Regions from separate parts of the Laedolimicola ammoniilytica genome, predicted to be linked through region 2. Evidence: riboswitches for the same ligand, from Rfam matches in the RefSeq annotation. Region 2 holds a riboswitch; each other region holds the start of a gene.
What was found. Region 2 has a riboswitch for cobalamin ahead of OCV63_RS04020 (ABC transporter substrate-binding protein). Riboswitches for the same ligand answer to the same signal wherever they lie in the genome.

Region 1: linked by a shared signal. The riboswitch ahead of nikB (nickel ABC transporter permease) and the one ahead of OCV63_RS04020 (ABC transporter substrate-binding protein) in region 2 are both predicted to bind cobalamin.
Region 3: linked by a shared signal. The riboswitch ahead of OCV63_RS02360 (sirohydrochlorin cobaltochelatase) and the one ahead of OCV63_RS04020 (ABC transporter substrate-binding protein) in region 2 are both predicted to bind cobalamin.

Annotation. Positions count from the first base shown of each region.
Region 1 covers NZ_JAOQKC010000011.1:59,482-62,757, forward strand. Annotated here, with positions in the region: gene nikC (nickel transporter permease) at 1-139, opposite strand, end outside; gene nikB (nickel ABC transporter permease) at 136-1,080, opposite strand; cobalamin riboswitch at 1,175-1,393, opposite strand; gene OCV63_RS09550 (threonine/serine exporter family protein) at 1,575-2,324, shown strand; gene OCV63_RS09555 (threonine/serine exporter family protein) at 2,340-2,783, shown strand; gene OCV63_RS09560 (class I SAM-dependent methyltransferase) at 2,767-3,276, shown strand, end outside.
Region 2 covers NZ_JAOQKC010000004.1:63,930-67,205, forward strand. Annotated here, with positions in the region: gene OCV63_RS04010 (CapA family protein) at 1-762, shown strand, start outside; tRNA gene OCV63_RS04015 (tRNA-Glu) at 990-1,061, shown strand; cobalamin riboswitch at 1,176-1,393, shown strand; gene OCV63_RS04020 (ABC transporter substrate-binding protein) at 1,531-2,601, shown strand; gene OCV63_RS04025 (FecCD family ABC transporter permease) at 2,677-3,276, shown strand, end outside.
Region 3 covers NZ_JAOQKC010000002.1:206,971-210,246, forward strand. Annotated here, with positions in the region: gene OCV63_RS02355 (hypothetical protein) at 1-222, opposite strand, end outside; gene OCV63_RS02360 (sirohydrochlorin cobaltochelatase) at 248-1,471, opposite strand; cobalamin riboswitch at 1,684-1,861, opposite strand; gene OCV63_RS02365 (Na+/H+ antiporter NhaC family protein) at 1,944-3,276, opposite strand, start outside.

The DNA of each region.
Region 1 (3,276 bases), on a different contig from region 2:
CTTTTCCGGGCGCCTGGAACGCGTCGCTCAGTGACGCGCTCAACGGATCGCAGGGAACGATTTTGTCTGCCAGGAACGCCACTGCCAGAATAAGGAAAACCAGAATGGAAAGCACCGCAAATCTTGTATTCTTTTTCATCCGTTCTCCCCCTCCCTGGTCCTCGGATCAATATAATGATAGGATATATCCACCAGCAAATTTACTACCATATAGATCAGGGCTATCCATAATACGAAGCCCTGGATCAGCGGATAATCCCGCGCCTTTACCGCTCCCACCGCCAGGATACCCAGTCCCGGATAGGAGAAAATAATCTCCACCACTGAAGTTCCTCCGAGAAGTGATCCAAAGGATAGCCCCAGCATGGTAACCAGCGGAAGCATGGCGTTGGGAAGAACCTGGCGGAACAGTATTTCCCACTGATTCATTCCCCGGGCTCTCGCGCCTGTCACGTAATCCTGGTGCAGCTCCTCCAGTACCGCCGTGCGCACCTGTCTGGAATATTTGGAGGCCATGGCAATGGCCAGCGTGATGCCCGGCAGCAGCATCTGTTCCATTCCGACGGAGCTGCTCGCCACCTTTACCAGTCCCAGCTTCAAAGCGAAGACATATAATAAGATCAGGCCAATCAGGAAGCCCGGAAGCGAAATACCCAGAAAAGAAAGAAAGCGAACGATATAATCCGCTATCCCGTCCTGTCTGACCGCCGAAAGGATTCCAAGGGGAACCGAAACAATTAACATCAGCCCCAGGGAAAACAGGGCCAACCGGAACGTTGCCGGCAGCCTTTTCATCAGCAGCTCCAGTACCGGGGCGCTTTTACTGAAGGAGGTTCCAAAATCTCCGTGAAAAATACCGCCTATCCAGTCCACATATTGCTGTAAAAAGGGTTTGTCCAGTCCCATGGACTGCCTGGCCTGCTCCAGCATTTCCGGACTCGGGGTAATTCCCAGGGAATCATACATGGCTGTGGCCGGATCGCCCGGCGCAAGGTAGGTTAATAAAAAGGTCAGAAAGGAAATGCCTATCAGCACTACGCACATCTGGATAAGTCTGGATACGAGCCTGTTCTTTTTCACTGTTTTCCTCCGTTTCAGCAATAAAAAAGCCATGGATGTTTTTGCATCCATGACCGATTTTACATGGGAAATAAGCCTTCGCAAATAAATCGTTCGCTAAGGTTGCTGCATAGCAGTTCTCCTGACTCACATATTCAGGGAAGAAGCCCAGCGAACTCTCCTCGCCTTCTCAGGTTTACCCCAATGGCGGACTTTCATCTAAGGATCATTCTTTATGTATACAGTGGCGGTACCGTCCATGATTTCCACATGATTCTCTATTCTTTATCAGCCGCCGTACGCGACTGACAACACTATGCCCATTTATTTTACTTGATTCCTCTATATCTGTCAAGATTTTTCCATTTTTTGTCTTCCGGTAATTCAGCCTGTCCCTTCGGAAACAGGAATTATTTCTCTTTCTGTCCATACTTTCCTTGACCCGCTTCTCTTACATAGGTATAATGGGCATAGATTATTCTCAATACAAAATCAGGTATAAGGAAATCAGACAAATGGATTACAAACTTTTACTCGACACCGCCGTCATGGCGGGGGAGCTGATGCTGGCCAACGGGGCTGAGACTTACCGGGTGGAGGATACCATGCACCGGATGCTTTCCCTGTCGGGACTGAAGACCGCCGAGGCTTTCGTGATGGTGACCGGCTTTCTGGTGACTCTGGACGACCCGTCCATCCAGTCCATGACGGTGACCCGCCGAATTCAGAGCCGGGGGACAAACCTGAGCATCATCGACGAAATTAACAGTATTTCCAGAGGTCTCTGCGGCGGGGAGCTTGAACTAGAGGAAGCCTTCCGGCAGATAAAAAAGCTGAAAAAGGAACCGCACCCTCCCCAGGCCTTTCTGCTGGCCAACGCAGGCGTGGCCGCGGCCTTTGCACTGACCTACGGCGGAACCTGGCAGGAGGCCTTTGTGGCGGGTGTGGCCGGATTTTTCATGGCCATCTGCCTGTATCTGTGCAGCTGCATGAAGCTGCCCTCCTTCTTCGGAATCCTGCTGAGCGCTGTGGTAATCTCATTGTTCGCAGGCGGACTTCTGAAGTTTCTTCCTATTATAGGGAACCTGGATTCCATCATCATCGCGGCCATCATGCCCCTGGTTCCCGGCGTGGCCATCACCAACGCGGTCTTTGACACCCTGCACGGGGATTATATCTCCGGCTCCGCCCGGATGATGGAGGCCTTTGTGGTCGCCGCCTCTGTAGCTATGGGTATTGTCATTGGACTTCGTTTCATTCAGTAAGGAGGAAAGGCTTTTATGCTGATTCAGGTTATAGGCGCGTTTTTTTCCGTTGTGGCCTTTTCTTTTCTGCTGCACGTACCGCGCAAATATATCATCTGGGCCGGTTTCACCGGCGCGGTGGGCTGGTGGCTATATCTGGTTCTTATGGACCTTCAGTTTTCCATGGCTGTGGCCACTTTCCTGTCCGGGTGTCTCATTTCCCTCTGCGGACAGTTTTTTGCAAGAATTTTAAAGACTCCGGTCACCATTTTTGTTATTCCCGGCATTTTGCCGCTGGTGCCGGGCGCCGGTATGTTCCGGATTGCCCGCTCCGTCATCCGTTCCGACGGAATGACCTCCCACCACGTTACCCAGACGCTGATTGTGGCCGGAATGATTGCCCTGTCCCTCATGGTGGTGGACAGTGTTTTCCGATTATTTTTTAAGAACAAAGGAGATTGTCATGTGGATCGCCAATAACTGGACTGATTATGAAATACTGGATACCTCGAGAGGAGAAAAGCTGGAACGCTGGGGCGACTACCTGCTGGTGCGTCCGGATCCCCAGGTTATCTGGGATACCGAACGGAAGGCCCCGGGCTGGAAGCGTATGAACGGCCATTACCACCGCAGCAAAAAGGGCGGCGGCGAGTGGGAGTTCTTCGACCTGCCGGAGCAGTGGACCATCCAGTATCCTCTCTGCCAGGGCAAGAATACCTTAACATTCAATCTGAAGCCCTTCAGCTTCAAGCATACAGGACTGTTCCCGGAGCAGGCTGCCAACTGGGACTGGTTCGGCGAGAAAATCCGCAATGCCGGACGCCCCATCAAGGTACTGAATCTCTTCGCCTACACCGGCGGTGCTACCCTGGCTGCTGCTGCCTCCGGAGCTTCCGTCACCCATGTGGACGCTTCCAAGGGCATGGTAGGCTGGGCAAAGGAAAACGCCCGCTCCTCCGGACTGGGCGAGGCT
Region 2 (3,276 bases):
GAGGCTGTGGAAGATAAGGAATATACCTTCCGGGTGGATCCGAAATACGTATCGGTACTGCCGGAGCTGGGCGCGGACATCGTGACTCTGGCTAATAATCATATGTTGGATTTTGGAAGAGAACCGCTTAGGGAGACTTTGTCTGCATTGGATGGCGCAGGGATTCTCCATGTGGGGGCCGGACTGAACCTGGAGGAGGCCAGCTCCCTGAAAACCATCGAGGCAGGAGGGTGGACCATCGGCTTTCTCGGGGCCACCCGGGTGATTCCGGATCATTCCTGGACTGCGTCTCGGAGCAATTCCGGTCTCTTTACCACCTACGATCCGACGAAGCTTCTGGAGGAGATTCAGGCTGCGAAGGAGACCTGCGATTATGTGGTAGTCTATGTCCATTGGGGCGTTGAGCGCAACACAGAGCCGGAGGATTATCAGAAAACCCTGGCCCGCCAGTACATTGACGCCGGAGCCGACGCGGTCATCGGCGCCCATCCCCATGTGCTGCAGGGCATCGAGTATTATCATGGAAAGCCCATATTCTACAGCCTGGGTAATTTCATTTTTGCGAACCGGGCTTACGAGACCATGATGGCGGAGCTGACTCTGACCGACAGCGGCGTGGATGTCCGGGTGATTCCATGCGTCAGCACGGCCAATCAGATGGGGCTGATGAACAGCGGCGAACGGGCTGGCTTTTATGACAGGCTGCAGGGGCTGTGCTTTGGCGGGATAGCGATAGATGAAGGGGGGAGGGTACCAGAGTAGAAGAGAACATGCTGACAGGGCTTTGGATAAGGAAAAGTGAAAGCTCTGACAGTCAGGAAAAGAGCGGTTCTTTTTGGTATGTTAGAAGTGAATGAATTATCAGAAAAATATAAAAAATATACGCAATATAAAGAATTTAATTTTTTTGGAAAAAACACTTGCATTTCCCCTTGTCTTATTATATACTAAACAAGTCGCAAGCGAGCGGCGCAAAAGAATAAGAAAATGGTCGATTGGTCAAGCGGTTAAGACGTCGCCCTCTCACGGCGAAAACAGGGGTTCGATTCCCCTATCGACTGCTGAAAAGCTTCTGGTTATCCAGGAGCTTTTTGTTTTATCGTACTGTGGAGAAATGGAAGAAACTGGCATGGATTAACAATATTTGATGCTTGACAAGAAAACGGAAAATATGTAATATACCTAACGGAGTGAGTGTCGGCTAACAGAAATGTTGGGCCGGTGAAAAGGAAAACAGGTGTAAATCCTGTGCGGTGCCGCCGCTGTAAGCGCGAAGTTTCAGGGCCGTTTTCCTTCACTGTCCGTAAGGTACAGGAAACGGTACGGGACGGGAAGAAGGAAGACAAAAAAGGCCAGCGTAAGTCAGAAGACCTGCTTATTCTGCTTTTGCTGTCACGGTCCATGACATTTGCGAAAGATAAAGGGCGCAGTGCGTCTGGATGCCGAATACGGGTGCATCATCTGATCAAAAGTGATTGGGTGGTGCTTTTTTTATGGACGAATCATTTTATACAACAGAGGAGAAAGAACATGAAGAAGAGAGTAGTAAGCGTATTGTTAAGTACCTGCCTTGTGGCTGGTATGCTGGCAGGCTGTGGTTCCAAGACTGCGGATACCACAACCACCACTGCGGAGGAGACTAAAGAGGATGCAGAAAGTACCGACGCAGCTGATGAGACGGTCGATGCAGACAGCGATTATGAGCCGGTCAGCATTACCCTGAACCTGGAGCGTTCCGGACTGGGCGAGAACGTAGAGTACACCATCACCAAAATGCCCTCCGCTGTGGTAGCTTCCGGCGACCAGATGGCAGACTTTTTCTTTGATCTGGGACTGCAGGACCAGATGGTAGGTTATACCAAGGGCTTCTGCTGGAGCACAGCTTCCGATTATCCGGCCCGGGATGAGGTTCCTCAGCTGATGAATCCGGGCGAGGGCCTGACCAACCTGTCCAAAGAAGAATTGCTGGCAACCGGCTGTGATTTTCTGATGGGATGGGATTCCACATTCTCAGATAAAAACTTCAACAAGGATTTCTGCGAGGAAAACGGTATCACGATGTACTTCCCGTATGTATGCACAGACAGTGCAACCTTCGAGGATCTCTATAAGGATTATGAAACTCTGGGAAATATCTTCAAGGTGCAGGAACTGGCAGCCGAGAAGGTACAGGCTATGAAAGATACTCTTCAGGAGGTACAGGATGCTCTGGGCGACGAGGCTTATGAGAATCCGGTAAAAGTATTTGCTTACGATTCCGGAGAGGATGTACCGTTTACCGCTTGCCAGGGTATGCCGGGCGACATCATCAAGAAGGCCGGCGGTATCTCCATCTTCGATGATATCGAAGCAGGCTGGGCAAAGCCCTCCTGGGAGGAAGTAGTAGAGCGTGATCCGGACGTGATTCTGATTCTGGAGTATACCGGAGACGATGTGGCTGAGAAGCGGGAGTTCCTGGAGACCAATGAATTCACCAAGGATCTGCGCGCCGTAAAGGAAGGCAGAATTTACTCCGTATGCTGCAGCGATATGCAGGGAAGCGCAGGAAGCGCCAATGCAGTGAAGACCATTGCAGAGCAGCTGTATCCGGACAAATTCTAACAGGGGGAAAGACAGGGGAGTGAAAGCTCCCCGTTTTTCTTGCTCATTCTATTTGTGTTCTCGAAGGAGGAATCTATGAAAGGAACAGTAAAATCGGGCAAAGGCCGCTTCCTTGTGACGCTGCTGCTGGTATTGCTGCTGATTGCCACGGTATTGACCATATCGGTAACCATCGGCGCAGTGAACGTCTCAGCAGGCGATATTGGAAAAATTCTGGTAAATAAAATCTTTGGGAAGGATATCTTTCGAATTGCCTGGGAGGGCAAGACGGAAAATATCATCTGGAATATCCGGTTTCCCCGCGTGCTGATGGCCTTTATCGTAGGCGCGGGACTGGCGCTGTGCGGCGTCCTGATGCAGGCGCTGACGAAAAATCCCCTGGCGGATCCCTATGTACTTGGCATCTCTTCCGGCGCTTCCGCCGGAGCAGTCTGTGCCATCTTGCTTGGCTGGTTCAGCTTCATGGGCGGGTATTCCGTTATCTTTGGCGCTACCATGGGAGCGGCTGTCTCCATTTGTCTGTCTTTAAGTATCGCCTCCATACATGGCCGGATTACCTCGACGCAGCTGGTGCTGGCGGGTATCGCGACTTCGGCCCTGTTCTCAGCCTTTACCAATCTGATGGTATACGGAATCAATACGGGATCGGATAAGACGAAGATGGCGCTCTATTGG
Region 3 (3,276 bases), on a different contig from region 2:
GTCTGCCGTGTAGATGCCGTCCTCCAGTGTCGCTGCTGCAGCTTCTTCTGCGTCAGCCTTTTCCGGCTCCGCCGTTTCTTCTGTCTTGGCAGTTTCCTCATCGGAGTTTTCCGCTTCTGTGGTAGTCTCTGCAGCCGGCGTCTCCGCCTTGCTGCCGCAGCCCATCAGCAGTGCGCAGCTTATAACTGCCATTCCCATTAACGCGATGATTTTCTTCTTCATTTCTTTTCTTGTCCTTTATCCTTACTTATTTCATAGCCTCTGCGGTATGAGCAACATAGAGATTCTGGATTGCCTCGATCTCGCCCAGACCTGCGATCTGGCAGTCTACGCTTTCGAACTTGCCGGATGCGTTGAACATGCTCTTCCAGGAATCGTCATCGTCGCCTGCCATGTCGTTGTTTGCATGGTCGCCTGCAACTACCATCAGCGGACGAAGTACAACCTTGGTGTAACCGGCCTCTGCAACTGCGTTAATCACATTCTCACATGCAGTATCTTCCGGCTCGCCCTCTACGGTTCCGATAAATACGTTCTCATATCCCAGATCCTTCATCTGTGCCTGCATCTGGCTATAGGAAATCTTTGCGGTATGGGAGGTACCATGACCCATGAATACAAATGCCACGCCATCCTCTTTTGCTGCGTCCAGAGTATCGAAACCAGCCGTCTTTACAGCCTCAGCAGTAATAGCCTCGGCAACAGCCTTCTTGTCTGCGTTGATTGCGGAAGCGTCTGCTCCAACCTCGCCCAGAAGCGGCTCAGCTACCTTTACAGACTCAAATTTATCCTTGTATGCGTCTACCGCCTCCATCAGCTCGTCGTACTCAGCGCCGTGCATCAGATGGGTCGGCTGTACAACCAGGTTCTTTACGCCGTTGGCAACTGCGCGATCCAGAGCCTGATCCATGTTGTCAATTGCCTCGCCGTCGCGGGCCTGGATATGGTTGATGATGATCTGCGCGGTAAAGGCACGTCTTACGGACCAGTCCGGATTTGCCTCTGCCAGAGCGTCCTCGATACCCTTGATATCAGCTACACGGCTGTCATTGAAGGAAGTACCAAAGCTTACTACCAGCAGCTCGTTCTCGCCGATCTCGTCCTGGTTTCTCGGATCATCCTTGGAAGCGTCTCCGGTGTCGCGTCCGAAGTAATCCGGGTCAGCGTTCTCGCCCTCTACCAGCTCCTTCTGAGCGTCTGTCAGAGCGTCCCATGCTTCCTTGGCTGCCTTACAGTCAGCGTCTGTGGTCTCTGTTCTCTCCTGCACATAGATCTTGTCAATCAGGGCTGCTACGTTGTCAGCTGCAGCCTGATCTGCGTCCGCGTCGTCTGCAGTCTCCTCTGCAGCGTCTGTGGTCTCTTCCGTAGTAGTAGTGTCTGCAGCCGGCGTCTCAGCCTTGCTGCCGCAGCCTGCCAGCATGGATGCTGTCAGAGTTGTTACACATAACAGTGTTACAAGTTTCTTTTTCATTTTCTTTTCCTCCTGCAAAAATTTTTCAGTTAAATGAAATTCATAAGATCAGAAGGAATCTGCTAAAAAATCCGACGTTCCTGTGGATCGTCGGATTTTCAGTCGTCAGCTTTACATCTGTTCGCCCATCCACGCAAAACAGCGCTGTGCGGAACAGCTGTGTCTATACCCCATCTGGCACTATCAATCCTCGTGATCCGGAATCTTTCGACTCCATGCGCCGCAGTCTGGCAGGTCTCCTGGCTTACAGTACAAGCGCTGCTTATCGTCTTCCCGATGGCTCAGTGACGTATGATAAGCCGCTCCTGCATACAGTGACGAGATCGCGCAGGTCTCTCACCTGCTTCCCTATTCTCCGTTTTTTAACGGCACCAGCTGCTTCTTATTTGATTTCACATAACCTACACAAGCATTATAGCAGTCTTTCTGAAATAATCAACTGTTTTTCCGCTATTTTTTCTTCCTTTTTGCATTATTTCGCCCGTTTTTTCATAAATAACAGATAAGCGAGCAGCAATATGATTCCTACCGGCAGAGAAATCAGCGCAGACTGGGTAAATCCTGCCACAATATAGGTAATAAAGGAAATCACTGCTACACTGACCGCATAGGGAAGCTGGGTGGACACATGGTTTACATGGTTACACTGGGCTCCCGCAGACGCCATAATGGTCGTATCGGAAATCGGGGAGCAGTGGTCGCCGCAGACAGCGCCCGCCATGCAGGCAGAGATGGCCACGGTCATCAACGCCGGATGGGTGGTCTGGAACGCGTCTACCACAATCGGAATCAGGATACCAAAGGTTCCCCAGGAGGTTCCGGTGGCAAAAGCCAGGAAGCATCCAACCAAGAAAATAATAGCCGGAAGCAGAGCAACCATACCCTGAGAGCTGCTCTTAATCAGATTAGCCACGAACTCCGCGGCGCCCAGGCTGTCTGTCATGGCCTTCAGGGTCCAGGCGAAGGTCAGAATCATGATAGCCGGAACCATGGCCTTGAAGCCCTCGGGAATGCAGTTCATGCACTCCTTGAAGCCCAGGACCTTACGGCTCACATACAGCAGAATCGTGATGACCAGGGCGAAAGCACTTCCGATGGCCAGACCGATGGACGCGTCGCTGTTGGAGAAGGCGGTCACGAAGTCCGCGCCGTCAAAGAAGCCGCCGGTGTAAATCATGCCGATGACGCAGCAGATGATCAGGGAAAGAATCGGAATCAGCAAATCTTTTACGGAACCATTTCCCACGTTATCCAGGCCTTCTGCGTTGCCGTAAGGTCTGTCCGGCGTAGTAAACAGGTCGCCCTTCTTTGCGTTGTCCTCATGGACCTTCATGGAACCGAAATCAATGTTCAGAATTGCTATCGTAATCATCATAACGATAGTCAGAATCGCGTAGAAATTATAGGGAATCGCGCTGACAAAAAGCGCCAGTCCGTCCTCACCCTCTACGAAACCGGTTACGGCCGCCGCCCAGGATGAAATCGGGGCGATGATGCAGACCGGAGCCGCCGTGGCGTCGATGAGGTACGCCAGCTTGGCACGGGAAATATTGTGCTTGTCCGTCACGGGACGCATCACGCTTCCTACGGTCAGACAGTTAAAATAATCATCGATAAAAATCAGCACGCCCAGGGCTACGGTCACCAGCTGCGCGCCGGTGCGGGTCTTGATATGCTCGCCGGCCCACCGTCCGAAGGCCGCCGAGCCTCCGGCCCGGTTCATCAGTGACACAATGGCTCCCAGGATAACCAGGAACACCAGAATTCCCACATTGTAGCTGTCGGACAGAACGCCTACGATTCCA